Regions from separate parts of the Oceanicaulis sp. LC35 genome, predicted to be linked through region 1. Evidence: predicted binding sites of a transcription regulator. Region 1 holds the regulator's gene; each other region holds the start of a gene.
What was found. Region 1 encodes LexA, which represses DNA repair genes until DNA is damaged. Its sites were predicted from a motif close to ATGTTCCNCTTGTGTTCC; they were not measured.
Positions count from the first base shown of each region.

Region 2: the regulator LexA is predicted to act here: its motif matches at 3,386-3,403, upstream of uvrA (excinuclease ABC subunit UvrA).
Region 3: the regulator LexA is predicted to act here: its motif matches at 7,967-7,984, upstream of recA (recombinase RecA).

Region 1 is NZ_CP170485.1:1,402,916-1,413,179, reverse strand. It holds gene tpiA (triose-phosphate isomerase) at 23-760, opposite strand; gene ACFELO_RS06655 (SurA N-terminal domain-containing protein) at 926-2,833, shown strand; gene trpE (anthranilate synthase component I) at 2,844-4,346, shown strand; gene ACFELO_RS06645 (divergent polysaccharide deacetylase family protein) at 4,343-5,320, opposite strand; gene ACFELO_RS06640 (anthranilate synthase component II) at 5,411-5,998, shown strand; gene trpD (anthranilate phosphoribosyltransferase) at 5,995-7,011, shown strand; gene trpC (indole-3-glycerol phosphate synthase TrpC) at 7,032-7,826, shown strand; gene lexA (transcriptional repressor LexA) at 7,908-8,591, shown strand; gene ACFELO_RS06620 (2-hydroxychromene-2-carboxylate isomerase) at 8,645-9,319, shown strand; gene ACFELO_RS06615 (ComEC/Rec2 family competence protein) at 9,325-10,264, opposite strand, start outside.
Region 2 is NZ_CP170485.1:1,088,109-1,098,372, reverse strand. It holds gene ACFELO_RS05170 (superoxide dismutase family protein) at 54-629, shown strand; gene ACFELO_RS05165 (Kelch repeat-containing protein) at 630-1,670, shown strand; gene ACFELO_RS05160 (alpha/beta hydrolase family protein) at 1,667-2,689, opposite strand; gene ssb (single-stranded DNA-binding protein) at 2,835-3,353, opposite strand; gene uvrA (excinuclease ABC subunit UvrA) at 3,574-6,456, shown strand; gene ACFELO_RS05145 (hypothetical protein) at 6,404-7,336, opposite strand; gene ACFELO_RS05140 (hypothetical protein) at 7,480-8,460, opposite strand; gene ACFELO_RS05135 (lysostaphin resistance A-like protein) at 8,520-9,503, opposite strand; gene ACFELO_RS05130 (hypothetical protein) at 9,505-10,264, opposite strand, start outside.
Region 3 is NZ_CP170485.1:962,828-973,091, reverse strand. It holds gene ACFELO_RS04540 (NADP-dependent isocitrate dehydrogenase) at 1-891, shown strand, start outside; gene ACFELO_RS04535 (hypothetical protein) at 1,036-1,347, shown strand; gene ACFELO_RS04530 (hypothetical protein) at 1,344-1,694, opposite strand; gene ACFELO_RS04525 (cation:proton antiporter domain-containing protein) at 1,694-3,427, opposite strand; gene ACFELO_RS04520 (nuclear transport factor 2 family protein) at 3,531-3,989, opposite strand; gene alaS (alanine--tRNA ligase) at 3,989-6,643, opposite strand; gene recA (recombinase RecA) at 6,814-7,896, opposite strand; gene ACFELO_RS04505 (ATP-binding protein) at 8,030-10,264, opposite strand, start outside.

The DNA of each region.
Region 1 (10,264 bases):
AATAAAAACTCTGAAGAACGCCTTACCGGAGCGTACGGATTATTGAGGCGAACTGGTCGGGCTTTAAGCTGGCGCCGCCGATCAGGCCTCCATCAACATCAGATTGCGACAGAAGCGCGTCTGCATTGCCCGGGTTCATGGAGCCGCCATACAGGATGCGAAGCGCGGCCGAGTCTGCGCCGGACCAGGCGGCGCGCAAGGCGGCGTGCATGGCCTGAGCGTCCTCGGGAGACGCCGTCCGGCCCGTGCCAATCGCCCAGACGGGCTCATAGGCGATGACCACCTGCCCGGCTTCGCACTCGGGCACGCCGGCGCTCAGCTGGGAAACCACGACCGCTTCAGCCAAACCTGATTCGCGCTGTTCGAGCGTCTCGCCCACGCAAATAATCGGGATGAGCCCCGCCTGGATCGCCGCCTGCGCTTTCGCGCGCACCACAGCGTCTGTCTCCCCATGGTCTGCCCGGCGTTCGCTATGACCGACGATGACATGGGAGCAGCCCAGATCCGCCAGCATTTCTGCACTGATGTCACCGGTATGGGCGCCAGACTGCGTCATGGCGCAATCCTGACCGCCCAGCATCAGCCAGCCGGGCCGGGTCGCAGCCATTGATGTCAGCAGCGTGGCGGGCGGGCAGAGCAGCACATCAGCGTTCGGGGTTTCAGAGTGGAGAGTCGCCAGGTCGGACAGGAATTGCCGATCCTTCTGCAGGCCATTCATCTTCCAGTTGCCCGCCACCAGCTTGCGCCGCATCATCGCCATCCCCGTGCGTCTTGGTTCTTGATTGACCGCTATCAATCTGCGGCGCGCTGGGATAGCAGTGCAAGAAGGCGGCTGCAACGCACTGGCCTGCTTGCCGCACAAGCCCTGCCCGGCTACGGTCCCGCCGCATACTTACCCGCCCCTAGGCCTGATCTGGAACGCTCAATGCTTTCGCTTATTCGCTCGCTCGCCCGCTCGCCCATTGTCGGCGGCTTGATCATCGCACTTCTCATCGCTGCGTTCGCGCTCTGGGGTGTCAGCGACATTTTCGCCGGCGGCAGCAATGCTGCAATCGTCGTCGGACCGAAATCGGTGAGCGCGCCCGAACTTCAGCGCACCTATGATCGCCAGCTGTTCCAGATCCAGCGTGACAATCCGCAGATCACCCGCGAACAGGCCGACCAGATGGGTCTGGGCGATTCTGTGGTCCAGCGCGTGGTCGCCGAAACTGCGGTCGACGCCAAGTCAGACCAGATGGGCCTGACCATTTCCGACGATACGCTCTATCAGACCCTGCGCTCGATCCCGGCGTTCCAGAACCCGTTCACCAACCAGTTCGATCCGGGTACTTATGCCTCTTTGCTGCGTGAGAATGGCTATCGCAGCGCCATGGCCGAGCGTCAGTTTGAAAGCGACATCACCAGTGAGCTGCGCCGCGGCCAGTTTGTTTCAGCGGCTCTGGGCGGCATCTATGCCCCCGACATCTTCGCTGAAATCCGCAACGCCTATAACAGCGAGCGCCGCAGCTTGCGCGCGCTCTATCTGCGCCCGTCTCTGGTGGAAACGCCTGAAGCGCCTGACGATGAGACCCTTGTCGCGTTCATGGAAGAGAATGCCCGCATCTTCGAACGCCCCGAGCAGCGCCGCCTGACCCTCATGCGCATCAGCCCGAACGATCTGCTGCGTGATGTCGAGGTGAGCGAGGACGACCTGCAATCTCTGTACGACTACAAGCTCGAAAATGGCGAGTTGTCTGATCCCGCGACCCGGTCTCTGACCCAGTGGCCGGCCGCCGACCAGGAGACGGCGGAAGCCGCTGCAGCCCGACTGAACACTGGCGAAGCCGTCGCCAGCGTCGCCACCGACCTGAATCTGGGTGAGGAAGTCGCGCTCGCAGACGTGGAATCCTATCAGGTGCCTGATGCGCGCATCGCCGAGACCACCTTCACCATGGGCGCTGGGGAAATCGCTGCAGTTGAAAGCCAGCTGGGCTGGCGCGTTGTGCGCATTGACGCCGCCAACGACCCGGTCACGCCGGACTTTGCCGACATGGAAAGCGAACTTCGCTCCGAGCTGGCCCTGGATACGGCGGAAGGCATGATGCTGGATGCCCTGGGCGTGTTTGAAGAAGCCCATGGCGATGGCGCCACACTGGAAGCCGCCGCCATGCAGGCAGGCCTGTTTGCAGAGCGCATCGATTTTGTGGGCGCCAACGGCTATTCCGCCGATCGCGCCCCTGCGCTGACCCTGCTGCAGAACCCGGACATCCTGTCCGCCGCCTTCTCCGCGCAGCAAGGCTACGCCACTGACCTTGAAAGCTATGGCGAGGATGGCGGCTATTTCGTCATCCGCGTGGACGAGATCGAGCCCGCCCGTCTCTACGAGCTTGATGAAGTGCGCGATGACGCAACCCAGTTCTGGACTATGCGGGAAACCGACAACCGTCTTCAGGCCGTGGTCGATGACGTGCAAACCCGTCTGGATGCCGGCGAAAGCCTGGACGCCATCGCAGAATCCCTTGGCGTGGGCGCGCGCGTTGAATCCGCTGTCCTCAGCCGTGGTGAAACCGCAGGGCCATTCAACGCCCAGCTGGTGGCCCAGGCTTTCCGTCAGGCTGAAGGCGGTCGTTTCATGTCTCGCGCAGACAACCAGACTACCCGGGCGCTTGTCCTTGTTGACGAAGTGATCGCCGGTGAAGCCGGGACCATCACCGCAACCCAGCGCACCGAGCTGACCAACGAGTTGCGTGACGATGCGACCCAGATTGTCACCAGCGCGCTGATCAACGCCTATGACGTGCGTCAGAACCAGGACCTGATCGATCAGGCGCTGGGACGCACCGCCATTCAGTAACAGGCGTGACATGACCGCATTCGCACCGGACCTTGCGACCGCGACAGAGCTGTGCGCGCGTGGGCAGACCGTTCTGCTGACCGCAACACGCGTCGATGATCTGGAAACCCCGGTCTCGGCCTATCTGAAGCTGGCCTCGCACAACGCCAACACCTTCCTGCTGGAAAGCGTTGAAGGCGGCGCGTTTCGCGGCCGGTATTCCGCAATCGGTCTGGATCCGGATCTGATCTGGCGGTGCCGGGGCGATCAGGCTGAAATCGCCACCGCGCCCGCACCCGGCGTTGCACCGGGCAGTTTCGAGCCTTGCGCCGAACCGCCCCTGCAATCACTGCGCACACTGATCGAGGACAGCCGTCTGACCCTGCCTTCGGGTCTGCCGCCTATTGCTGCGGGTCTGTTCGGCTATCTCGGCTATGACACGATCCGTCAGGTCGAACGTCTGCCCAACCATGCCGAGCCCGACCCTCTGGGCCTGCCCGAAGGTCAGCTGCTGCGTCCGCGCGTCATGGTGGTCTTTGACGCCCTGCGTCAGGAAATCCTGGTCGCAGCGCCCATCCGGCCCAAGGCGGACATGGAGCCCGAGCTTCAGGTCGACGCCGCACGCCGCCGCATCGAAGCTGTGTTCGCGCGGCTGGACGCCCCGGCCCCGATCGCCGGTTCGGCTGCGCCGTGGACGCTGGATGACCCGGTCAGCAATATGGAGCCGGCCCAGTACCGCCAGAATGTCGAGACCGCGAAAGCCTATATCCGCGCGGGCGATATCTTTCAGGTCGTGCCCAGCCAGCGATTCTCTGCGCCCTATACGGCGACGCCGCTCTCGCTGTACCGGTCCCTGCGACGTACGAACCCCTCGCCTTTCCTCTACTTCTTCAACCTGCCCGGCTTCGCCATTGTCGGATCGAGCCCGGAAATCCTGGTGCGCTTGCGTGGGGATACGGTCACGGTTCGCCCCATCGCAGGCACCCGCCCGCGCGGCAATTCCGAAGAAGCCGATCAGGCCCATGAAGCGGATCTGCGCGCCGATCCCAAGGAACGCGCCGAGCATCTGATGCTGCTCGACCTGGGCCGTAATGATGTGGGCCGGGTCGCCAAGGCCGGCACGGTGCGCGTGACCGAGCGCGAGATCATCGAGCGCTACAGCCATGTCATGCACATCGTTTCCAATGTGGAAGGCCAGCTGGGCGACGACCAAGACGCCATCTCCGCATTGATGGCCGGCTTCCCGGCGGGCACCGTCTCAGGCGCGCCTAAAGTGCGGGCGATGGAGATTATCGACGAACTCGAACCCCATCGCCGCGGCATCTATGCGGGCGCTGTGGGTTATTTCGGGGCCAATGGCGACATGGACATGGCGATCGCCCTGCGCACCGCCATCGTCAAGGATGGCCGCATGCATGTTCAGGCTGGCGCTGGCGTGGTGCTCGATTCCGATCCGGAGTCCGAGCATCAGGAGACGGTGAACAAGGCGCGCGCCCTGTTCCGCGCCGCCGCTGAAGCCTGGCGCTTCGTCTAGCTCTCGATTTCGACAGATGGCGACGCGCCCAGCGCGCTAACCGTTACGATCTCGACCCCCACCGCTTCGGCGCGTCGTGACAGGTCCGACAGGACAGCCAGGGTCTGTGGTCGGGGGTGACCGATGGCGATCGCCTGACCGTTTTGCAGCGCCAGGGCCAGCGCCGTATTCAGCTGGGCGCTGACCGAAGCCTCATCCGGCGCATGATCCAGAAAGACATCCCGAGTCAGCGCATTCAGCCCCGCCGCCCGGGCTGAGCGCGCCGCCTGAGACCGTGGATGGGTCAGGGAATCCACGAAAATCAGGGAAGATGGCAAGTCTGCTGCAGCAAACACCGCATCCATGGCGCGCCGGTCCGAGGTCAGACGACTGCCCATATGATTGTTGAACCCGGTCGCGCCGGGAACCCGCGAGAACGCCCAGCGGATGCGCGAGGACATTTCCCCGGCGCTCTGAAATTCGGTCAGGGCGTAAGGACCGGGGTCTTCCACACCGACGGGCTCCATGGGCAGATGGAGAAACACTTCGCTGCCTGCCTCTGACGCCCGACGGGCGATCACGGGCGCAGCCTCGGCATAGGGCAGGATCGACAGGGTCAGCGGAACATCCATCGCCAGCAAACGGTCAGCCGCCGCCACATCCAGCCCCACATCATCGATGATCACCGCCAGTTGCGGGCGTTGGCGGGCGGCAGCAAGCGACGGCGACGGCGCCGGTGAAGACGCAGAAACCTCTACCGGAACCGGTTCTTCACCGCGCACATACACGTCAGCTTCAATCCGGTTCGAGGCTTCAACGCGGATCACGCCGGGCCAGAAGGCTGTTGCATCAGCCTGGCCCGTGCTCGCCAAGGTTTCCGTCTGGTCAGGCTCCACAGACTGGGCGCCAAGATTATAGGCAAGCGCCGCAACCAGCATGAAACCGGCGGCCAGAGCCGAGCCCAGGTGCGGCGCATATGAAGCAGTTCGCATCATCAAAGCGTATTTACAGCGAGTCGCGGTTGGCGGCGCGCACGGGCTTGCTTAAGTTCCACAGCTCATTTTCACAGATGCTGCGAGCCGCCCATGCTGTTGATCATCGACAATTATGACAGCTTCACCTTCAACCTGGTCCATTACGTCCAGGAGCTGGGGGCCCCGACGCGCGTCATCCGCAATGACGCCATGAGCGCCGCCGACGCGCTGGCGCTGGACCCCAAGGGCATTCTGATCAGTCCGGGCCCGTGCGATCCGGACCGGGCCGGCATCTGTCTTGAGCTGATCGAAACCGCGCCCCACGATCTGCCGATCTTTGGCGTCTGTCTGGGCTTTCAGTCCATTGGTCAGGTGTTCGGCGGCAAGGTGGTTCAGGCCAAAGCCATCATGCATGGCAAAACCAGTCCTATCGAGCATGACGGGACCGGCGTATTCGAGGGCCTGCCCTCGCCCTATAACGCCACACGCTATCACTCTCTCGCGGTCGATCTGCCGGACGGCACTGACCTGGTCGCTAACGCCCATACCGCCGACGGTGAGATCATGGGTCTGATGCACAAGACCCGCCCCATTCACGGCGTGCAGTTCCACCCCGAATCCATTGCCTCCGAGCATGGTCATGCGCTTATCGGCAATTTCCTGCGCCTCGCAGGGATGACTGTGGAACAAGCTGCATGAGCCGCATGCGCCCCGCCATTCAGGCCCTGGCGCAGGGTCAGGAGCCGGATGCCGCCGCCCTTGAGGCGGCGTTTGACGCCCTTATGGATGGCCAGGCGGACCCGGTCGAGGTTGGCGGCTTTCTGCTGGCCCTCACCGCGCTGGGCGAAAGCCCGCAAGCGCTGATGATCGGCGCCAAGGCCATGCGCGCCCGGATGACGCCTGTTGCCGCCCCCGCCACTGCCATAGACACATGCGGGACCGGCGGGGATGCCCGCGGCACCTGGAATATCTCCACCGCTGCGGCTCTGGTCGCTGCAGGCGCAGGCGCTGTCGTCGCAAAACATGGCAACAAGGCCGCCTCCTCCAAGTCAGGATCCGCCGAAGTGCTTGAAAGCCTCGGCGTGAACCTCTTCGCCTCACCGACTCAGGTGGAAGCGGCTCTGTCCCAAGCGCGCGTGGGTTTTCTCTTCGCACAAGCCCATCACGGCGCCGTGCGCCATGTGGGACCGGCACGAAAAATTCTGGGCGTGCGGACCATCTTCAATCTTCTGGGGCCGCTCTCAAACCCGGCTGGCGCGAAGCGTCAGCTTCTGGGCGTGTTTGATCGCAAATGGCTCCTTCCCATGGCCGAGGCCCTGCGGGGTCTTGGCGCTGAAGCGGCGATGATTGTGCATGGCGAAGACGGGCTGGATGAAATCACCACCACGGGCGTCAGCCATGTGGCCGAGCTCTTCCCTGATGGAACGATCCGCGAATACCAGATCACGCCCGAAGACGCCGGTCTGCCCCGCGCAGGTCTCGACGATCTCAAGGGCGGAGAACCTGAAGAGAACGCCGAGGCGATCCGCGATCTTCTGAAAGGCGCCACAGGCCCCTATCGCGATATCGTGCTGTTTAACGCCGCTGCGGCGCTCAAACTCGCCGGTCTCTCTGATGATCTGAAATCGGGTGCAGCGCTTGCCGCCAGCGCCCTTGATGAGGGCCGCGCGCAAGCGGCGCTCGACGCCCTTGTTCGCGCCAGCAACGCCTGAACCAATTTGACGAGACCGCAATGAGCGATGTTCTGACCCGTATCGAAGCCTATAAGCGCGCTGACGTCGCCGAGCGCAAAGCCCGCCTATCCTATGAGGCGGTGTGCGAGCGGGCGCAGGATGCGAGCCCTGTTCGCGGTTTCAAGGCGGCATTGGAGCGCGATGCCGCCGCGAACGGTCTGGGCCTGATTGCCGAAGTAAAGAAAGCCAGCCCCTCCAAGGGCCTGATCCGCGCGGACTTCAATCCGCCCATCCTCGCCAAAGCCTATGAAGACGGCGGCGCGAGCTGCCTGTCCGTTCTGACCGATGAGCCCAGTTTTCAGGGCCATGACGACTATCTGGTCGCCGCACGCGCTGCAGTGGACCTGCCCGTCCTGCGCAAGGATTTTCTCTATGATCCCTGGCAAGTCGCCGAATCACGCGCGCTCGGCGCGGACTGTATTCTGGTGATTCTGGCGAGCGTGGATGATTCCCTCGCCGCCGCCCTGATCGAAGAAGCCTTCAAATGGGGCATGGATGCCTTGGTCGAAGTGCATGACGCAGAGGAAATGAAGCGCGCCCTCGCCCTGCCCAGCCCGCTCGTTGGTGTGAACAATCGCAATCTGCGCACGTTTGAGACGAGCCTTGAAACCTTTGAAACCCTTGCCCCTATGGTGGGTGAAGACCGTGTTCTGGTGGCCGAAAGCGGCATTTTCACCCGTGACGACGCCGTGCGTTTGCAACAGGCTGGGGCCAAGGCGTTGCTGGTGGGTGAAAGCCTGATGCGCCAGGACGATGTGACAGCGGCGACGCGCGCCCTGATTGGTCGGGCATAACACCGGGCCTTCACTTGACGTTAAGACGGAACATGCATAGAACACCCTTATAGAGTTTCTATTTTGTTCCAAGAGGCGATCATGCTGACCAAAAAGCAGCACGAGCTTTTGCTCTACATCAACAAACGTCTGTCCGAAGACGGCGTGTCGCCTTCCTTTGACGAAATGAAAGAGGCGCTCAATCTCGCTTCCAAATCCGGCGTTCACCGTCTGGTCTCGGCTCTGGAAGAGCGCGGCTTCATCCGCCGCCTCGCCCACCGCGCCCGCGCTCTGGAAGTGCTCAAGCTGCCCTCTGGCGGCGCGAGCGCCCAGTCCACGCCTGCCAAGACCAATGTCGTCAGCGCCGATTTCGGCTCCGCCACCTCTGATGAGCGCACCCATGGCGTGGAAGTGCCGGTCCTTGGCCGGATCGCCGCCGGTGTGCCGATCGAGGCGATCCAGCACGAAACCGACCGCCTGCCCGTCCCGGCGGACATGATTTCAGGCGGCGAACACTTCGCCCTCGAAGTCCACGGCGACTCCATGATTGAGGCCGGCATCCTTGATGGCGACCTTGTGATCATCAAGCGCGGCGACACGGCCAATACCGGCGACATCGTCGTGGCGCTTGTTCATGACGAGGAAGCCACGCTGAAAAAGCTGCGCAAGAAAGGCGGCTCCATCGCCCTTGAAGCGGCGAACCCGGCCTATGAGACCCGGATTTTCGGCCCGAACGAGGTGAAGGTTCAGGGTCGCCTTGTGGGACTTATCCGTCGCTATCACTAGGCGATCTGCTTTCGGGGCAGTAGTCTGGCGCACCCTTCTGAGGACGCCAGCTCATGACCGACGCCACCCCGCTCAGCTTTGACCTCTACTGGTCTTTCCGCAGCCCCTACAGCTATATCGCCGCCCAGCGATTTTTAGAGCTGCGTCAGCACTACGCCTTCAATGTGAATGTGCGCATCGTGCGCCCGCTGGCGGTTCGAAGCCCTGAATTCTTTGAAGAGCGGGATCCACGCTGGATCCATTATGTAATCGTGGATGTAGCGCGCGAGGCGGAACGACTGGGCTTGCCCATTTCCGCCCCCTCGCCTGACCCGATCGTACAGGACATCCATACGCTCAAGATCGCCCCGGAACAGCCGCGGATCGCCTATCTCAACCAGCTGGGCGTTCTGGCCTGCGAGGACGGCGACGGCCTGGCCTATATCGCCCACGCCAGCCGCCGCATCTGGGGCGGAAGCGCTGCAGGACATGACACGCCCTGGACCGAGGATGGCGCACTGGATGACGCGGCCCGCGCCGCCGGGCTCGATCCGGACACGCTGAACACGCAATCAGATGCCCAATCAGACCGTATTGATAGTCAAATCATCGAGAACGAAGCCAATCAGGACGCCGCCGGCCATTGGGGCGTGCCCCTAATGGTCTTTCAGGGCGAGCCCTTCTTCGGTCAGGACCGGATCGACGCCCTGCTCTGGCGCATGCAGCAACGCGGCCTGAAAGCGCTCTAGTCCGCTCAGGAACCGGAAGCGCCGCCCCACAAGCGATTGCGGCGCGCCGCTTGCGCGCTGCGCATGCGGATGACCTGCCCGTCATGGACCCAGAACTCCAGTCCGCCCAGCTCTTCCCGAGCGACAGTATCGAGAATCAGCGCCGCGCAACGACGTTTGCGCCAGGCGGAAACCTCCCCGTCAAAAACGATGAGGTCCGCCTCATGGCAATCATCTTCCAGCGCTTCGGCGGAGGCTGTCACGGCCAGCAACAAACCGTCTGAAGTTCGCCCCGTGCAGCCCAGACTGTCACAGCTCAGGGCGGCGCGATCCGGGCTGTCGCTGACGCCGGCCCGCTGCAGAAAGACCCGGGCATCGAACCGTCCGCGACGGCGATCTGTAACCGTGTAGCCCTCCGCGCCCTCAAAGCGAGCCAGCACCACCCCGCCATCGGTGATCATCATCTGGGGCGGGGTCTGGACCATGAACAGCGTCATCGCCGCCATGATCAGCAGCCCCCCGGTCACCCGCATCCATCCCAGCCCGATCACCAGACACGCAAAGCCCAGTCCGTAGAGCGCCACCAGCGCCGGGTCCGCCGCATTCGCCCCCACAACAGCGCCCTCCATGGTGGACGCCCAGTACGCCACATCCAGAACCCGGCGCAGCCCCTGGTCCATAATCCACAGAAAGGGCCGCTCCATCCCCACGACAGAGAAGATGAGCGCCGCGCCGCCCGCCGGCATGACCCAGAACGTAAAAAGCGGCATAGCGAGGAGGTTGGCGATAAGGCCATAGGCGGCCATGCGCTGGAAATGAAAGATCGCGAACGCCCCCGTCGCCGCCCCGGCAATGAGCGAGGTGGCGCTGAGCCCGGCCAGCGCATCCTTGAGCTTTCCAAACACGGATGACGACAGACCGGATTCAGGTCGCCAACGCTTATAGGCGTCAAAGCTGGCGATCAGG
Region 2 (10,264 bases), 310 kb from region 1:
ATCCGCATCGATGTCGACTACGTTGAAGGTATAGCTTTACAGGAGACGTCCCCATGAAACGCCCCCTTCGCACCCTGACCTGCGCAGCCGCCCTGGGCGCCGCAGCCTTCAGCGTCCCGGCCTTTGCGGCTGACCATCACGGCACCGAAAGCCATCAGCCCAACGAAGCCTACGCCACGCTGATCGATCGTGAACGCAACGAGATCGGTCATGCCCGCTTCCAGCAAGGCCCGTCCGGCGTGCTGATCACCATTCAGCTCGACACCCAGAATGAGTCCGCCCCCGGCTGGCATGGCGTGCACCTGCACATGCTTGGCGATTGCTCGAATGACGACTTCACCAGCTCCGGCGGCCACATCAATCCGTCAGGCCACGACCACGGTCTTCTGAACGCGGACGGCCCGGACAATGCCGACCTGCCCAACATCTATGTGCACGAGGACGGCGCCCTGCGCGCTCAGGTCTTCACCGACCGCGTCAGCCTGCACGGCGAATACGACGCCCCGGCGCTTCTGGATGAAGACGGCTCCGCGCTGGTGATCCACGACAATGAAGACGATCATTCCACCCAACCCATTGGCGGCGCCGGCGCCCGCCATGTGTGCGGCGTGATCGAGGCGTCGCGCTAAATGCTGTCGCGGCGGGAGACCTTTACCGGGATCGGCGCTGGCGCGCTGGCGCTGACCCTGGCTGGACGCGGGATGGCGCAGGAAAGCCCCGAAGCGCTCTGGCGCGACGGGCCGGACCTGCCGATGCGGGTCCAGGAGATCTACCCCGCCGTGCTGGACGATGTGATCTATGTGGCGGGCGGGCTCAGCCCGGATGTGGGCGGAGGTCGCATCGGCGTCTCCGACCGCGTCTTCTCGCTGGCGCCGGACGCTGTGAGCTGGCGGGAGCGTCCGCGCCTGCCCGTCCCGCTGCATCACCCCAATCTGGTTGGACTTGAGGGCCTTGTGTACGCCGTCGGCGGCTTCACCGCCCAGACCGGCGGCCTCTGGGCGATGAGCGAGGGCGTGCGCGTTTTCGATCCCGACCGCAATCGCTGGCGCAATGGCCCCGCCATGCCCCAGCCCTATGCCGAAACGGTCGCTGTCGCAATCAATGGCCGTTTGCACGTGGTCACCGGGCGTCGCCCGGCCGGCCTCAGCAACAAGGCTTGGGGCGATCATGCCGACACGAACGCCCATATCGTGCTCGACCCCGCCGCTCAGGTCTGGACGACCGCCGCTCCGGCGCCGACCGCGCGCAATTCCGCCGCCGGCGCCGAACTGAACGGGCGCCTGCATGTGGTGGGCGGACGCACGGTATCTGGCGGCAATACGCCCGCTCACGAAGCCTATGACCCGCAAAGCGATAGCTGGGAGGTGCGTGCGCCCCTGCCCCAGCCCGAAGCCGGGCCGCGCGGCGCGGGCGGGCTCGCCTGCGCCAGCGTTGAAGGCGCGCTCTATGTGTTTGGCGGTGAGTGGTTCGACAATTCCGGCGGCGGCGTCTACGCGCAGGTCTGGCGCTATGATCCGCAATCAGACAGCTGGTCGGACATGGGCCGCATGCCCACACCGCGTCATGGTCTGGGCGCCGTGACGGTGCGCAATGTCATCGCTACCATCGCCGGCGCCGCCCAGCCCAGCGGCAATCAGACCACCGCCAAGCTCGACTGGTTCACGCCCTAGTCAGACGCCGGACAGTCCGCGCCTTCAGGCTGGCCAAGGCGCGGCGGTCCATCCGCCGCGATCTCCTGCCCGAGCAACCAGTCCAGCATGCCCTCTTCCAGCGCATTCCCTTGCGCCTCGGGCAAGTTGCCCCAGCCATGCCCCATGCACGGAATTTCCCAATACTCGAACGCGGTGTTTCCTGACGCGTCCAGCGCGTCCACCAGAGCCCGCGCGCTCTCAACCGGCGTGCCGTTGCGGTCCTTCTCGCCATGCACGATCAGGATCGGCATCGTATTGTCCTCAAGAAGGTGCACCAGTCGCGAATTGAGGCGTGTGGGCCAGACCGCCCAGCTATTGTCATGGCCAGACCAGGTCTCGCGCCAGGTGGGGTTGTCCTCCATCCGTTCAAACTGCGCGCGCAGATCGGCGATGCAGGCCTCACGCTCCTCGCCTGAAACGCGCTCCTCCGGGCAGGCCCAGAAATCCTCGAAATGCTCGGCCATGGTATAGCCGCCGCCCATGGCGCCCAGCACGGCGCGGGTCACTTGCGGGTAATAGGCGACCAGCTGGCTCGCGATATCGCCGCCGTCCGACCAGCCCCAGACCAGAAGCTCGCCATTCCACCAGTCTGCAGTGGCGCGCAGGTGCTGCAGCACGCGCAGATGGTCGAGCACACGATTGTCGATGGTGTAATGGCGCAGGAAGCCCTCAGTGCACTCCGAGCCGTAGGAAGCCTCCGGCGCCACGCCCGGCTTCTCCACCATCAGCCGGGCATAGCGAGCCGGGCGCTCCGGACCAGGACGGTAGTCATAGCGCATATTAGGGCGCAGCTGGCCCACACAGCTTGAGCCATCCACCAGCAAGAGGAGCGGTACGCGCTCACCGTCATCAGGATGGTCGAGATAGAAATGAAGATCGCGCTCATCCACGGTCTGGATCGTTCGGCTGTCCTCATAGACCCAGCCCGGATAGCCCTCAGGCACTTGCGTTTCAGCCTGAACGCTCACAAGCGCCAGAGCCATGATCATATTCAGCATGCCTGCCTCCCTGTTCTGAAAGGCAGGCTAGAAACTGCTCAAGACAGAACAACTTAATTCGAGGCAATCGGGATTAAACGTCCGCAAGGCACGAAAAAGCCCGGCGCGATGCGCCGGGCTTTTCATATCATCGATGGAACAAACCCTAGAACGGGATGTCGTCGTCCAGCGTGTCGGAGGTGAAGTCCTCGCGCGGGGCGTTGTTGCGCTGGCCGCCACCGCCCTGACCGCCGCCATAGCCGCCGCCGGAGCGATCATCCATCTGGTTATTGTTATAGCCGCCGCCCATGCGGTCGCCGCCGCCGCCTTCGCCGCGGCCATCGAGCATGGTCAGCTCGCCGCGGAAGCGCTGCAGCACCACTTCGGTGGTGTATTTGTCATTGCCGTCGCGGTCCTGCCATTTGCGGGTCTGAAGCTGACCCTCGACATACACCTTCGAGCCCTTCTTGAGATAGTTCTCGGCGACCTTGGCGAGGTTGTCGTTGAAGATCACGACGTTATGCCATTCGGTCTTCTCGCGGCGTTCGCCCGTGGACTTGTCGCGCCAGTTTTCCGAAGTGGCGATGCGCAGATTGACCACCGGGTCGCCATTGTTCAGGCGACGCACTTCGGGGTCCGCACCCAGATTGCCCACCAGGATCACCTTGTTCACACTGCCCGCCATGCCGCGTCTCCCGCTTGTCTTTCGCGTGGTATTTGTTCACATTCCGTTCCGCGCGTCAATTGAGGCGCGAGTCGGACGTTAACGAAGCCCATCCGGGCCTCTGAGTCCATCACCGGGCGCCGCTGTCGGCGCCTGAACGGTGGATAGCGGAGACCTTGAGGCCTAAGTAACGCCCGATACGCCGCCCGGCAGCCCGCCAGTGAAGGACTTTGCGTCATCCATGTCTGACAAGCTCAAAACCATTTCCGTGCGCGGCGCGCGCGAGCACAATCTCAAAGGCGTGTCGGTCGATCTGCCGCGCGACGAGCTGATCGTGTTCACGGGCCTGTCGGGATCAGGCAAGTCCTCGCTCGCCTTCGACACCATCTACGCCGAGGGCCAGCGCCGCTATGTGGAGAGCCTGTCGGCCTATGCGCGCCAGTTCCTGGAGCTGATGAGCAAGCCCGATGTGGATTCCATCGAAGGGCTGTCTCCCGCCATCTCGATCGAGCAGAAGACGACCTCCAAGAACCCGCGCTCGACCGTAGGCACCGTCACCGAGATCTATGACTATATGCGTCTTCTGTGGGCGCGGGTCGGCGTGCCCTATTCGCCTGCGACGGGCGAGCCGATCTCGGCCCAGACCGTCTCCCAGATGGTGGATCGTGTCACGGCGCTCGGTGAAGGCGCGCGATTGTATCTCTTGGCGCCCATCGTGCGGGGCCGGAAGGGCGAATACCGCAAGGAGTTCGCCGAGCTTCTGAAGCAGGGCTTTCAGCGCGTGAAGGTGGATGGCGAGTTCTACGCGCTCGAAGAGGCGCCCGAGCTCGACAAGAAATTCAAGCACGATATCGATGTCGTGGTGGACCGGGTGGTCACCAAGGACGGGCTGGAACAGCGCCTCGCTGACAGCCTTGAGACCGCCCTGCGGCTGGCGGACGGCATCGCCATGGCCGAGTTCGCGTCTGATCATGGCGAGCACAAGACCGGCGAACGGATCGTGTTCTCGGAGAAATTCGCCTGCCCGGTCAGCGGCTTCACGATTGAAGAGATCGAGCCGCGCCTGTTCTCGTTCAACAACCCGTTCGGCGCCTGCCCGTCCTGTGACGGTCTGGGCCAGAGCCTTGAGTTTGACGAGGATCTGGTGGTGCCTGACCGGGACAAGTCGCTCTATGACGGCGCAATTGCGCCCTGGAGCCGCGCCACCTCCAAGCTCTACCAGCAGACCTTGCAGGCCCTCGCGGACCATTACGGCGCCAGCATGTACACGCCCTGGCGCGATCTCGACAAAGCCTTCCGCAAGACGGTGCTCCAGGGCACGAAGGACAAGATCAAGTTCACCTATGAGGACGGGCTGCGCCAGTTCACCACCTCCAAGGCGTTTGAAGGGGTGATGCCGAACCTGCAGCGCCGCTGGCGGGAAACCGATTCCACCTGGGTGCGTGAGGATCTGGCGCGCTTTCAATCGAGCCAGCCCTGCGATGTCTGCCACGGCAAGCGCCTGAAGCCTGAAGCTTTGGCGGTAAAGATCGCCAGACACGACATTTCCGAAGCGGGCGAGAAATCCATCAAGGATGCGCGCGACTGGTTCGCCTCCATCGAGGAGACGCTGTCGCCCAAGGAGCAGGAAATCGCGCGCCGCATCCTGAAAGAGATCCGCGACCGTCTGAAATTCCTCGTCGATGTGGGGCTCGATTATCTCACGCTCAGCCGCGCCTCGGGCACGCTGTCGGGCGGGGAAAGCCAGCGCATCCGTCTCGCCAGCCAGATCGGCTCGGGCCTGACGGGCGTGCTCTATGTGCTGGATGAGCCCTCCATCGGCCTGCACCAGCGCGACAATACCCGCCTGCTCGATTCCCTGCGCGGCCTGCGCGATCTCGGTAATACCGTGCTGGTCGTGGAACACGATGAAGAAGCCATCGAGACAGCGGACTATGTCGTCGATCTGGGTCCGGCTGCGGGCGTGCATGGCGGTGAAGTGATCGCAGCGGGCACGCCGGCGGAAATCGCCGCCAATCCCAATTCGCTGACCGGGCAGTACATGTCCGGCAAGCGCATGGTGCCGGTTCCCGAACAGCGCCGCCCGGTGGATCTGAACCGCGCCGTGACCGTGAAGGGCGCGACCGGCAACAATCTGCAGAACATCGACGCAGCCTATCCGCTGGGCGTTCTGACCTGTGTGACGGGCGTGTCAGGCGGGGGCAAATCCACCCTGACCATCGAGACGCTCTACAAGGCGGCGGCGCGGCGGCTCAACAACGCCTCCCAGGTGCCCCTGCCCCACGATACGGTGGAGGGGCTCGATCAGGTCGACAAGATCATTGATATCGACCAGAGCCCGATCGGGCGCACGCCGCGATCCAACCCGGCCACCTATACCGGCGCCTTCACGCCGATCCGCGAATGGTTCGCCTCCCTGCCCGAAGCCCAGACGCGCGGCTACAAGCCGGGCCGCTTCTCCTTCAACGTCAAAGGCGGGCGTTGCGAGGCGTGCCAGGGCGATGGCGTGGTGAAGATCGAGATGCACTTCCTGCCCGATGTCTATGTCGAGTGCGATGTGTGTCACGGCAAACGCTTTAATCGCGAAACGCTGGAAGTGACCTTCAAGGGCAAGTCCATCGCCGATGTGCTGGACATGACCGTCGAGGAGGCCGCCGAATTCTTCAAGGCGGTGCCGTCGGTGCGCGACAAGATGGAGACGCTCAAGCAGGTGGGGCTGAGCTATGTGAAGGTGGGCCAGCCCGCCACCCAGCTCTCGGGCGGTGAAGCCCAGCGGGTGAAGCTATCCAAGGAACTCGCCAAGCGCTCGACCGGCAAGACGCTCTACATCCTCGACGAGCCCACCACCGGGCTTCATTTCGAGGATGTGCGCAAGCTGCTCGAAGTGCTGCATGAGCTCGTGGATCAGGGCAATACCGTCATCGTCATCGAGCACAATCTCGATGTCATCAAGACCGCCGACTGGCTGCTGGATCTGGGCCCTGAAGGCGGCTCAGGCGGCGGCGAGATCGTCGCCTGCGGCACGCCCGAGGACGTGGCCGAGGTGGAGGCGAGCTGGACCGGACGCTATCTCAAACCGCTTCTGGAGCGGGACAAGGCGCGTCAGGCGAAGCTGGCGGGGTAAGCGCGCCCTCCGCCGGGGCGGAGGTCAAAGCGGCCTCCGCCAGATAGCCGCGGATCACCAGCTGGAAAAGCGCAGCAAAGATCAGCTGGCCGATCATGGCGATGATCAGGGCTGCGGTCAGATTGACCGTTTGCCCCTGTTGCATGGCCTGAAGCCCCAGCCCCAGCGGCGCCAGGGCCAGCGCATTCACGATCAGGCCCATAAGCCCCAGCGCGAACACCGCGCCCAGATAGCCGAGCACGAAACGCTCCGCGAAGGGATGAGTGTGTCTCCAGGCTGATAGTTGCGGGAAGTGACCTGTGACAATGGCGAGGGGCAAGCCTGTGGACAGGCGGCTGGCATAGGTCAGGGCTGTTCCAACGATAGTCAGTGAGCCGACAAGCATTACCGCGATCACGAGCGCGCGTCCGGCCAACTCCCCGGCAACCATCACAAAAAGCTGAAAGGGGATGCCGATTACAAGAAGCAAAAGGAACAAGGCGACGGCGCCCATCAGCGTGACGCCGAACTGAGCCAGACCGATGACGAGATAGGTCAGCGCCAGCCGCCCCTCATCCGCCCCAAGACGCCAGGGAAGCCCCGGCTTGGCGGGCTGCCCCGTCAGGAAGCGATACCAGGCGGCCTCACTGGCGAGATACACCAGCGGAACGCCGAAGAACGCCAGCCCGAAGGCCAGCAGAGCGCCCGCGCCAACAGAGGCGCCGCCCGCTGCAGGAAGTTGGGACAGTCGCCCCGCCATCACCATCAGATAGGGCGTGAGCACCAGCAGGACGCCCAGCGCATCCAGCCCGAACAGGACACTCGCCCGGCCCGGCGCGCGCCGCACCGTCTGAACGCCCCGCTTCAAGGCGGATCGAATGGAGAAGGCCTGATCTGTCATGATTCCCCCCGGTCATGGCTTGGCGCCGTTATGCCAAGCCAGGGGAAGAAATCCAACACATTCTCCGATTTGGGGAATCTTCTCGCAGCGTGATTTGGGACGTCGCCCTTCTCGCCGTCTTACTGTCACGCCGATAGCCGCTCTCACCCCTGCGGAGTGGGGGCAGGCGCGTCAGGCGAAGCTGGCGGGGTAGCTTCCGTCTGTGAGGCTGCATCCCCGGCTGTGGCCACCATGGCCGCTTCGGCGACCACGCCGCGCACCATCTGGAACATCAGGTAATAGGCCAGCATGGCAAAGCCGATGACACCCATCATGGCAAGGCCATCGGCTATGGGGAGCGTGTCGGCGCTGGTTTCTGGCGCAACGATCATCACGGCGGAGACAGCCCCGAGTTGTACTGCAAGAATAAGCACATAGCCGAGAATGATAATACCGGCTCCAGCGACGAGGAGACGTCCGGCGAAGGGTTTCGTCGCGTCCCAGCCCCCCAACACATCAAGCTGTTGTCGCTTGATAGCCAGCGGTGCGCCTGTGTTCAGGCGCAGGCCGATATAGTTTGTGACGAGCATCATGAAGAGCAGGATGACGAACGGAAGCAGCTGCACCACCCAGAACTGCGCGGAACTCGGATCACCAGCTGTAGCGCCGAGCGCCGCTACCCCGTTAACAGCCAGCATGACGACCAGCATGGCGATGGCCAAAACCATATAAATTCCCATGCTCACGCCCATGATGATGGCGCTGCTCACCCCATACACGACAAGGCTACGCCACTCATCAGCGCCGATCCGGTAGGGAATTGCGCGTTTCATCGGGCGACCGGTCAGCAGGCGGTTCCACGCCGCATCCACCACCCAGATGTAGACCATGAAGAGAATTGCAAATCCCAGATAACCGGTCAGGAACAACCCGAGATTCTGGGTCTGCTCGGCATCTGTCTCAAGCTGTTCCATCAAGGGCGCAATGACGAGCAGCCCGAAGCCAGTCGCAAGCGTCCCGAGCAATACCCAGTCACAGGCCAGCTGGGTCCAGCTGGCGACAGGGCGGTGCTTGAAACAGCGAAACCACCGGACCACCGCCGAGTGCACGGAAAACCGCTCAGGTTCATAAAAGGATTGCGCCACGATTCCCCCCTGCGTCGCGATTTACGCAAGACTATTCGCCATTTGAGGGAAAACAAGGCCTATTGAGATTTCCGCCCGCGCAGGATCAGACCGATCAGCATGATCGCGCTCAGCCCGCCCATGGCGATGAGCTGGGCGTAGGTTTCCGGGCCGAGGGTGACGTTCTCGGCGCCCGCAAGTCCTGTGGCGGAGCTGAACACCTCGGCCACGGCGGTGTGGATGGTCTGCTCGGGGTCTGACGCCATCAGCGCGAAGGTCGGCGCGATGACCGCGACGGCGTTAAAGGCGCCATGGGCGGCGGCGGCCTCGATCATCGAACGCCGCCACAGGGCCGTGAGGGCGAAGACGAGCCCCGTGAGGCCGATGCCGCTGAGCGCGAGGACGCCATATATCAGCCCGGAGATGAAAACGTGAAGGTGCAAGAAGGCGAAAGCGAAGCTCGCCACCAATACGCCCAGCGTCTTGCCCCAGCGCGCGGTCAGCGCACTCATCAGCCAGCCACGAAAGACCAGCTCCTCCACCCCGCCCTGCAGCAGGAAGCCCAGGAACAGCCCCGCATAGGCGATCAGCGCCGCCTGTCCGATCGCGCGCGACGGATCCATATCGTCCATCGCCAGATCAGACGCCGGCGCGGCGCCCAGGCTGAGCAGCGTTGCGGCCACGCTGACCAGCACCACCAGCACCATGCCCAGCGGCAGGCCCAACAGGTAACGCCCTAAAAAGTCTCTGCCATAAAGCCCGATGGTGGAGAGCGGGCGCTTCTCGAACACCTTGACCCAGACAAGCGTCATGATCGCCCAGGTGATGAACTGGGTCAGCATCAGCGGCAAGAGCACGGTGAGCGTGTTCTCGCTCAGCGCCTGCTGCGCCGCCAGAGGGTCGGTGTTCCCCGACGAGACCGTGTGGACAATGGTGTAGATCACCGTGCCAATCACCACAGGAACCGAAGAGGCGAGATAGCCCGCCACCATCAGCCCCAACGCACCCCACCCCCAGGTGCGGCGAGCCGTCTCCGGCCAGGGCGCGTAAAGGGCTTGGGTCATGTCAGGCGGCTTTCTGTTCGGGTTCGGGCATGGACAAGGCGAGTTTCGCACTGATGCCGCGCGCCATCAGCATCACAACCCCCATGAGGAAGGTCACTGGCAACAGAACGAGCGCGCTGATCCCCAGCTTGTCCGGGCCCGGAACCAGCTCTGCATAAAGCCGCATCGACATCAGCGGATCAGACGGGTTCTGGAAGGCGTCTTCAAAGGTCCTGACCACATGCTCCCCCACCCAGGCGGCAATCACGCCATAGCTGATGACAATCACCAGCATGTAGAGAATGGTGAAGACGATCCACGCTGTTGTCAGACCCGCCGCATGGCGCCACCCGGTGCGGATCGCCCCGCCGATGTCAAACCGCCCGGACAGCGCATGCGCGGGCAAACCCGAGAACACGGCCAGCGCAACCGACATGGCGAGAAGCAACAACACGAAGAATCCAACAGCCACCAGAACGACGGCGACGCTGCTGTCACCCGTCCCGTTTTCAATGATCATGACCGCAATCACGCCGCCGATCATGCTCACCAGGAACACCGCAAAAAGGGAAGCCAGATAAACGCCAAACAGGATGAGCCAGCTGAGCGCCAGTCGCCCAATCCCCGCCCAGCCCGGCCAGAGGGTGAAGCGGCCGCTCATGAACAGCGTCAGCCAGACCGCTTCCAGCCAGAGCCAGAGCGGCAGTCCCAGCAAGGAGAATACAGAGCTGAGTGAGGAAAACTGCATGTTGAGGACATAGGCCCCGGCGCTGTCACCCAGC
Region 3 (10,264 bases), 440 kb from region 1:
ATCGTGATCAAGAACGTGCCGCGGCTGGTTCCGGGCTGGACCAAGCCGATCGTCATCGGCCGTCACGCCTTTGGCGACCAGTACAAGGCCACCGACATGAAAGTGCCGGGTCCGGGCAAGCTGACCCTGACCTACACCCCGTCTGACGGCGGCGAGCCGATCACCCACGAAGTGTTCGACTTCCCGAGCTCCGGCGTGGCCATGGGCATGTATAACCTGGACGAGTCGATCCGCGACTTCGCCCGCGCCTCGCTGCGCTATGGCCTCGACCGTAAATGGCCGGTCTACCTGTCCACCAAGAACACCATCATGAAAGCCTATGACGGCCGCTTCAAAGACATCTTCCAGGAAGTCTATGAGAGCGAGTTCAAGGCCGACTTCGACAAGCTGGGCATCATCTATGAGCACCGCCTGATCGACGACATGGTGGCGGCTGCGATGAAATGGTCCGGCGGCTTTGTCTGGGCTTGTAAAAACTATGACGGCGACGTTCAGTCCGACACCGTGGCGCAAGGCTTCGGCTCGCTGGGCCTGATGACCTCGGTGCTGATGACGCCGGATGGGAAGACCGTGGAAGCGGAAGCCGCGCACGGCACCGTGACCCGTCACTATCGCCAGCACCAGCGCGGCGAGAAGACCTCCACCAACTCCATCGCCTCGATCTTCGCTTGGACCCGTGGCCTGAAATACCGCGGCAAGATGGACGGTAATGAGCAGGTTGAAGCCTTTGCCGAAAGCCTGGAGCAGACCATCATCAAGACCGTCGAAGCCGGTTACATGACCAAGGACCTGGCGCTGCTGGTCGGCGATCAGCAAGGCTGGCTGTCCACCGAGGGCTTCCTCGACACCGTGGCCGAGCGCTTTGCCGAAGTCATGAAAGACAAGGTGTAAGGCGTCTCACCTTTCACACTTAGACTGGAAAAGGCCGGGCGCTTGCCCGGCCTTTTTTGTGTCCGGCTCCAGCTGTCCAAGATTTAACTCGCGTCTCAGCCCGCCTTGCGTGTTAAAGTCAGACTTTAATTTATGGAGCCAATCATGAAACGCCGCATGCTGTTCCTCATGGGCCTGTCTGCGCCTCTGGCGCTGAGCGCCTGCGTCTCCGTAGACACCTATGACCGGCGGTCCGCCTATGCCGAGTGCCGGGAGATCAGCGACAAGGCTGCGCGGGACACCTGCATCGAGCGCAGCATGGAGGCCGCCCGCACCGAGCGCTACGAGACTGCGGAAGAGTTCCAGCGTCGTCAGGAAGAGTTCGAGGATCGCTATGCCCGCGACCGCGCGATGGGCGTGCCAGAAGACCTCGCAGGTCGTCGCCCCAGCGATATTCTGGACGACCGTCCGAACTAGGTGACCGCTTCAGGCTGTTGCGCCAGCAGGAACAACAACGCCAGCATCAGGGCGAAGCCCGTGCCCAGCCCCCAGAGCAGCCAGCGCGCATGGCGCCAGGGCCCGCGAAAGCGGGACATCTGGACCAGAAGGTCCGCCGGATAGCCTGCGCAATACAGAACATTCGCGCCCATCGCCATGACGATCAGCTCGGGCAGGCTGAGCCCGAATCCATTCCAGTTCGCCACATCCAGACCCTGAACCGCGATCACCGCAGCGAGCAGTACGACGTTGTAGATCACGCGCCCGCGTTCCCAGAACACCAGCGCGTCACTGGCGACGGTCTGAAAGCTCACAGGCTGGCTCATCAGGCGATCTCGGAGGCGTAGACATCCTCGCGCTCCGCCGCCAGACGGTCCCGTACCGTATCCGCACTCAGACCCATATCCTCAAGCGCCCGGCCTGCGAGCTGCAAGGCGGCTTCCGCGGTCTCAAGCGTGACATGGCTGGCGCCCGCCGCTTCCAGCTCCACCGCATGGCGCCGATCCCGCGCGCGGGCGAGGATCAGCGCGTCCGGGCGCAAGCGCCGCGCGGTGCGCACCATGTCAGACGCTTTCTGAGGATTGTCGACGGTCACGACGAACATGTCCGCCCGTGCAGCGCCAGCGCGTTCGAGAAACTCCTCGCGTCCCGCATCACCGTAATAGACCGGCCAGCCTTCGCGACGCCCGTCGGCGACCTTCTGGGCGTTCATATCAAGCCCGATCAGGGAGACATTCTCGGTCTCCAGCACCCGCGCCATGGTGCGCCCCACCCGGCCAAAGCCGGCGATGATCACATGACCTTCCATCTCCACCAGATCTGAAGGCAGCTCGCCCTGCCCTGCACTACCCTCGGGCTCGGCGGCCAGCTTGCGACCGATCGCGGCCAGCGCCGGGGTCATCAGCATGGACAGGCCTGCGATGGCGGCGACCAGCGTGGACACGTCCGCCGGGATCACACTGCCCGCGCTGGCGGTGGCCAGCACCACAAAGGCGAACTCGCCCGCCGGGGCCAGAAGGAAGGCCGCCTCCAGCGACAGGCGATGATCGCCCGCAAACAGGCGGCAGGCGAGATAGACCAGCGCAGCCTTGACCAGAAGCATCACGACCAGGCCCGCAATGACCACGCCCGCATTCTGCCACACCGCGCCCAGGTCCAGGCCCATTCCGACGGTCATGAAGAAGACGCCCAGCAAGAGCCCCTTGAAGGGTTCGAGATCGATCTCGGCCTGATGCTTGAACTCGGTCTCGCCCAGCATCAGACCGGCCAGAAACGCCCCCAGCGCCAGAGACAGGCCCGCGCCCGCGGTCAACATGGAAGCGCCCACCACGACAGCAAGCGTCAAGGCCATCAGAAGATCACGCCCGCCCGCCTTGGCGACCAGGCGAAAGACCGGGCGCAGCACCAGACGCCCCAGCAACAAGATCCAGGCGAGCGCCAGAAGCCCTTGAAACAGCGCGCTTAAGAGCGCCGCGCCAATATCCACCCCGGAATCGCGCGTCAGGAATCCTACAAGGATCAGGATCGGCGCGACCAGAATGTCCTGCATCAGAAGAACGGCCAGTGACGCGCGACCGACGGGGGCCGCCGTACGGCGTTCCTCGGCCATGATCTGCATGACAATGGCGGTCGAGGACAGCGCCAGCGCCAGACCGATCACAAGAGCGGCAGGCGCGGTCTGACCGATCAAGAAACACGCCACGCCCAGAACGGCGGCGCTGCCGAAGGCTTGCAATCCCCCGGCGCCAAACACGGCCCGGCGCAATTGCCAGAGCCGTTTGAAGGACAGCTCAAGCCCCAGAAGAAACAGGAGAAAGAGCACGCCCAGCTCCGCAAAGGGCTTGGCGGCTTCGGGCTCGGAAATCGTCACCCATTCCAGCGCGGTGAAACGTTCGGCCAGCCCGCCCAGAGCAAACGGCCCCAAGGCGAGACCCGCGATCAGGAACCCCAGAACCGAGCTGAGCTTGAACAGGCGAAAGAGCGGCACCACGACGCCGGCGGCGATCAGGAAGACCACCGCATCCTTCAACCAGATTTCATAGCCATGCCCGTGTTCCATAGTGCGCCCCTCTTCGCCCGAATTGGCCTTGAGGTTAACCCTAAACGCGAAAGTCCAGACGCTTTATGAATGACGGGGACAAAAACGGTGCGGCGAAAGCGCCCTAGCCGCCCGCTGGGCCGCCTTCGCGCTTGAGCGTGACGAAGACTTCGGACGCGATGCGCCAGTCATCGCCATCAAGGCGCCATTTGGCGAAATACCGGCCCGCATAGCGCACTTCGAAGCCCTGGGCGGACCATTGGCCTTTCCAGCGCCCGGTCTCGGCGGCCAGAAGCCCGTCCTCGCCCACATCAATGCGCATGGGCGAGCGCACATAGCTGACATCCGGCGCCTGAGTGATGATCGAGCGCCAGGCGTCCAGCTGGGCGTCGCGCCCGGCCATCAGCTCGGCGTCATCTCCGGGCACCAGGGTGCAGTCTTCGCACAGGGCGGCTTCGATGGCGGCATAATCGCGGTCCGACAGCGCCTGATTGAAGGCGGTGCGGGCGGCGGCGATCTGTTTCGCCACCGCCTTGTCGCCTGTCAGCTGGATATCAGCGCCCGGCTTGGCTCGCTTGACCATCAGCCCGCCAGAACCTGACGAATGGCCGCCAGCGCGTCTTCGGCCTTGTCGCCATCCGGGCCGCCCGCCTGAGCGAAGTCCGGACGACCACCGCCGCCCTTGCCCCCCACGGCGGCAGAGCCTGCACGCACAAAATCGACCGCGCTCATCGAGCCCACAAGGTCATCGGTCAGGCCCACAGCCAGCGCCGCCTTGCCTTCATTGACGCCCACAAAGGCGGCGATGCCCGAGCCCATCTGCTTGCGGGCCTCATCCACGAGACCGCGCAGATCCTTGCCGCCAACGCCTTCGACAACGCGGGCGATCAGCTTGACGCCATTGATCTCTTCAGGACCGGCCGGCGCAGCGCCGCCGCCCCCGCCCATGGCGAGCTGTTTCTTGGCTTCTGCGAGCTGACGCTCCAGCGTCTTGCGCTCGGCCTGCAGCGCCTCGATGCGTTCCACCAGCTCAACGGTCGGCACTTTCAGGGCCGCTGCCGCGTCTTTCGCCTTGTTCGCTTCGGTCTCGAGCCATTGCCGCGCCGCTTCGCCCGTCACCGCTTCCAGGCGACGCACGCCGGCGGCGGCGGAGCTTTCACCCACGATCTTGAACAGGGCGATATCGCCGGTGCGGTTCACATGGATGCCGCCGCACAGCTCGACCGAATAGGCCTTGTCATCAGACTTGAGCGAAGAGCCCATGGCCAGCACGCGCACGGTCTCGCCATACTTCTCGCCAAAGAGCGCCAGCGCGCCCGCCTCGATCGCCTTCTCGGGCGTCATTTCGGCGGTTTTCGCCTCGGCATTCTGACGGATCACCGCATTGACCTGCGCCTCGATGGCCCGGGTCTCCGCCTCGGTCAGCGCCTTGGCGTGGGAGAAGTCAAACCGCAAACGGTCCGGCCCCACATAGGAGCCTTTCTGGGTGACGTGCGGGCCGAGCACATCGCGCAGGGCGGCGTGCAACAGGTGCGTGGCGGAGTGGTTGGCGCGCACTTTCGTGCGGCGCTCGGCATCCACGTTCAGAGCGGCCGTATCGCCAACCTTGATCGAACCGCCTTCCAGAACGCCGATATGGGCGTAGATCGAGCCTGCGCGTTTCTGCACGTCGGTGACCGTGAAGGTCGCGCCATTGTCGAAAGTGATGGCGCCCGCATCACCGATCTGACCGCCGCCTTCGGCATAGAAGGGGGTGGATTTGAAGATCAGCTCCGCGCCCTGCCCGGACGACAGCGCGGACTGCTCGGCGCCATCGGCGATGATGGCGGTCAGCTCCGATTGGCCGTCATGATTTTGATAGCCCGTGAAATCGGTTGCGCCGAGACGGTCGCGGACTTCGAACCAGAGCGCATCCGGCGCCGCCTGGCCGGACCCGGTCCAGCTGGCGCGGGCATCGGCGCGCTGGCGCTCCATGGCCGCGTCAAACCCGGCATGATCCACGCTCAGCCCACGGGTGCGAAGCGCATCCTCAGTCAGGTCCAGCGGGAAGCCATAGGTGTCATAAAGCTTGAACGCGGTCTCGCCCGGCAGCGCATCGCCTTCCTTGAGGTTGGCGGTGGCTTCATCAAGCAGGGTCAGACCGCGGCCCAGCGTGCGCTGGAACCGCTCTTCCTCGCCGCGCAGGGTCTCCTCGATCACCGGCAGGGCGCGCGGCAGTTCGGGGAAGGCTTCGCCCATCTCGTCAGACAGGGTTTTCGCCAGACCGAAGAGGACCGGCTCATTAGCGCCCAGAAGGTGCGCGTGGCGCATGGCGCGGCGCATGATCCGGCGCAGCACATAGCCCCGGCCTTCATTGGACGGCGTCACGCCGTCCGCAATCAGGAAGGAGGTGGAGCGCAAATGGTCGGCGATCACCCGGTGGCTCGCCAGCGCATCGCCCTCGGCCTTCACCTTCAGCGCGTCTTCAGAGGCGTTGATCAGCGTCTTGAACAGGTCGACATCATAGTTGTTGTGAACGCCCTGCAGCACGGCCGCGATGCGCTCAAGGCCCATGCCCGTGTCGATCGAGGGCTTGGGCAGGTTGATGCGCTCACCGCCCGCCTGCTGCTCGAACTGCATGAAGACGAGGTTCCAGATCTCGATGAAGCGGTCGCCATCTTCTTCGGGTGAGCCCGGAGGGCCGCCCCAGATGTTCTCACCGTGATCAAAGAAGATTTCAGAGCACGGACCGCACGGGCCGGTATCGCCCATGGACCAGAAATTGTCCGAGGTGGAGATACGGATGATACGGTCATCAGACAGGCCCGCAATCTTGCGCCACAGGCCCGCGGCTTCCTCATCCTCGGAATAGACCGTCACCAGCAGCTTGTCCTTGGGCAGGCCAAACTCCTGGGTCACCATCTTCCAGGCGAACTCGATGGCGTTGTCCTTGAAATAGTCGCCGAAAGAGAAATTCCCCAGCATTTCAAAGAAGGTGTGGTGGCGGGCCGTATAGCCCACATTATCCAGGTCGTTGTGCTTGCCGCCGGCGCGCACGCATTTCTGCGAGCTGGTGGCGCGCACATAATCGCGACGCTCAGCCCCGGTGAACACGTTCTTGAACGGCACCATGCCCGCATTCACGAACAGCAAGGTGGGATCATCCTGCGGCACCAGAGGCGCGGACTGGACGATCTCATGGCCTTCTTTGGCGAAGAAATCGAGGAACTGGCTTCGGATATCGCGCAAGGCGGTCATGGGGCACTCCGGGCGCTGGCGCGCGGCGTTTGAGAGGAAGGCCGCCTGCTCAAGCGGCGGCCTTTGGATATCGGTTCTCCCCCATATACGAACGGGCGCCCGGTCAAGCCAAGCGCCCGTTGTAGATTCATCACCGAAATCAGGGGTGATGCGGCAGTTTAAACGCAGCCCTAGCCGGTGGCTTCGTCGTCCAGATCATCATCCTCACCCGGACCCACCAGCAGCTCATCCGCGATGAGGCCCGCATTCTTGCGCACCTGCGCCTCGATCCGGTCTGCAATCTCGGGATTGTCGAGCAGGAACTGACGCGCGTTCTCGCGGCCCTGACCGATGCGTTCGGAGTCGTGGGAATACCAGGAACCCGACTTCTCGATGATATTGCCCTTCACCCCCAGATCCAGCAGCTCGCCGGTCTTGGAAATGCCTTCGCCGTACAGGATGTCGAACTCGACCTCGCGGAAGGGCGGGGCCACCTTGTTCTTGACCACTTTGACGCGGGTCTGGTTGCCGATCACCTCATCGCGGTTCTTGATCGCGCCGATGCGGCGGATGTCCAGACGCACAGAGGAGTAGAATTTCAGCGCATTACCGCCGGTCGTGGTTTCGGGCGAGCCGAACATCACGCCGATCTTCATGCGGATCTGGTTGATGAAGATCACCAGGCATTTGGACTTGGAGATCGAGGCGGTCAGCTTGCGCAGCGCCTGGCTCATCAGGCGGGCCTGAAGACCGGGCAGGGAATCGCCCATATCGCCCTCGAGCTCGGCGCGCGGGGTCAAAGCCGCCACGGAGTCGATCACCAGCACGTCAATTGCTCCCGAACGCACCAGCGTATCGGCAATTTCGAGCGCCTGCTCGCCGGCATCCGGCTGGGAGACCAGCAGCTCGCCCACATCCACCCCGAGCTTGCGGGCATAGACCGGGTCAAGCGCGTGCTCGGCGTCCACAAAGGCTGCGGTGCCGCCCGCCTTCTGACATTCCGCCACGGTGTGCAGGGCGAGCGTCGTCTTGCCCGAGCTTTCCGGGCCGTAGATTTCCACGATCCGGCCCTTGGGCAGGCCGCCCACGCCCAGCGCGATATCCAGGCCCAGAGAGCCGGTGGAAATCGCCTGAATGTCCTGGTCCGGCTTGGCGCCCAGCTTCATCACCGAGCCTTTGCCAAAGGCGCGATCGATTTGAGTCAGGGCCGCTTCAAGCGCTTTTTGTTTATCCATGTCGCCGTCTTTCACCACGCGCAGATTTGACTGTGCCATCAGGTCGGCCCTCCTTATTTCACGCCCGACCGAGTCGGGCAATGAAGCCAACCGTACTTATTTTGTTCCAGGAACGCAACAGGAACATATTCCGCATGAGAACAGCGGCAGGCGCCCCAGCGCGATCAGGGCTTTAGGCGCGTTGTCGCGCCGCCAGCTCTTCCTTCACACGCTCGGCGAGTTGCTGGATATCGAACGGCTTGGGCAGGAAGGAAATCTCGAGATCGTCTGACAGCGTGTCGGAGAATTCTTCCTTGGCATAGCCGGAGATGAAGACGATTCGCGCATTGCCCAGCAGATGACGCCCGGCCTTCAGAAGCCCCGGCCCATCAAGCCCCGGCATCACCACATCGGAAATCAGAAGGTCGAAGCTCTCGGGCTCTTCTTCCAGAATTTCCAGCGCTTCCTCGCCGTCACAGGCTTCCACGACATCATAGCCGCGACGCACCAGCGTCTTGGCGGCGATGGCGCGCACCGCGTCCTCGTCCTCGACGAACAGGATGCGCCCCTTGCCCGCCAGATCAGACGGAACAGGCTCGGCGGTCTTGGCCGCTTCCTCGCGCGCCAGCTCGGTCTGCTCTTCCTCGCTCGGCACATGGCCGGGCAGATAGATATGGAAGGTCGTGCCCTTGCCGACTTCGGAATCCACAAACAGGAAACCGCCTGATTGCTTGACCACGCCATAAACGGTGGCGAGGCCAAGCCCGGTGCCCTGCCCGGCCTCCTTGGTGGTGAAGAAGGGCTCGAAAATCTTCTTCAGGGTCGCCTCGTCCATGCCGGTGCCCGTATCGGACACATGGATCGCCGCCCAGTCGCCGTCTTTCGGGTTCGGCGCCCCTGCACGGGCCACATCCTCGGCGCTCACCGCCTCGGTGGTGATGGTCAGAACGCCGCCGCCCTGGGACTTCATGGCGTCCCGCGCATTGGTCGCGAGATTGACGAGGATATTGTCGATCTGGTTGCGGTCGGCCCGGACCAGCGGCAAATCACGGCCATGCTTGATGTCCAGACGCACCGTCTCTTCCAGAATCTGGCCCAGCATGATCGAGCAATCAGACAGGACGTCGGAAATATCAAAGACGGTATTGCGGAAGGTCTGCTTGCGCGAGAACGCCAACAGCTTGCGCACCAGCCCCGCCTGACGGGTGACGGTGGAGTTGATCTGCTGCAGGTCCTGATAGGACGGATCACCCACCGGGTGACGGTTCAGCAGCTCGCCGACATTGAGGCGGATCGCAGTGAGCATGTTGTTAAAGTCGTGCGCCACACCGCTGGCGAGCTGACCGACGGCCTGCATCTTGCCCGCCTGGGCGACCTGCTGCTCCAGCGCTTTCCAGGAGGAAATATCAACCACATAGGCAACGCGCTTGCCGTCGCGGGAGGGCGACAGGAAGACCTGCACCGCGCGCTCGCCGTCCTCGCCCGCCTTCAGGCGCACTTCACTGGGTTCACCGCGACCGGCGAGCGCCGAGCCCAGCACATTGTCGATCCGGCCATCGCCGCCGATCTCGAACAGGGATTCAAACGTCGCGCCGGGTACAGCGGCCCCGCCTGACAGCTTCAGAAGCGCCGGGTTGGCGTCCTCGATCACGGCAACCGCAGGATCCGCATCATCCAGACGCGCCACGCCGAAGGGCGCCGTCGCGAACATTTCATCAAAGGAGCCGCCCGCCAATGCGGTGCCCACCGGAGAGGTCTCCTGCACGCCGGCCGGCGCCGCCACCCCCGCGGGCGCGCCGGTCAGGGACTGCTCATAGACCACAGCGCGCGCCTTGGCGGGGCGGTCATCATTCCAGCTGACGCAGATCACCACCGGGGTTTCTTCGCCCTCAGCGTTCTTCAGACGGGCATCCAGACGCATCACGCCCTCCGCCCCGCGCGATTGAGCAAAGGCAGCGGCGGTGTCGCCCGAGGTGATGTCCTGCAGCTTCAGGGCCGCCTCGTCACTAACGCCCAGCCAATGACGCAAAGTCGCGTTCGCCGCAAGAATGCGGCCTTCAGCGTCGGCGCTGAACAGGCCGGCCGGGGCATGATCGGCCCAGTCCGGCGTCTCTTCAGCCTCTAGCGGGCCATCGTCGCGCAGTTCCGAGAACCGCCAGAGCACGCCGCCATCGTCGAGCACGGAAACATCTGCGGCATAGACCACGCTCTCCCCGCCCCCGAGCGGGATGCGCCCGACCACTTCACGGGCGCGTTCACCCGCAGAGGCGGCGCGATTGAGGCGATAGACCGCGCCGGCGCCCGATCCGCTGAACAGGCGCTCGGGCACAGCCGGCGTGCCGTCAGACGCGGCGCCCGCCAGCGCCTCGGCCAGTTTGACATAGGCTGCATTGGCCCAGGCCACGCGGCCCTGGGGGTCGGTGATCAG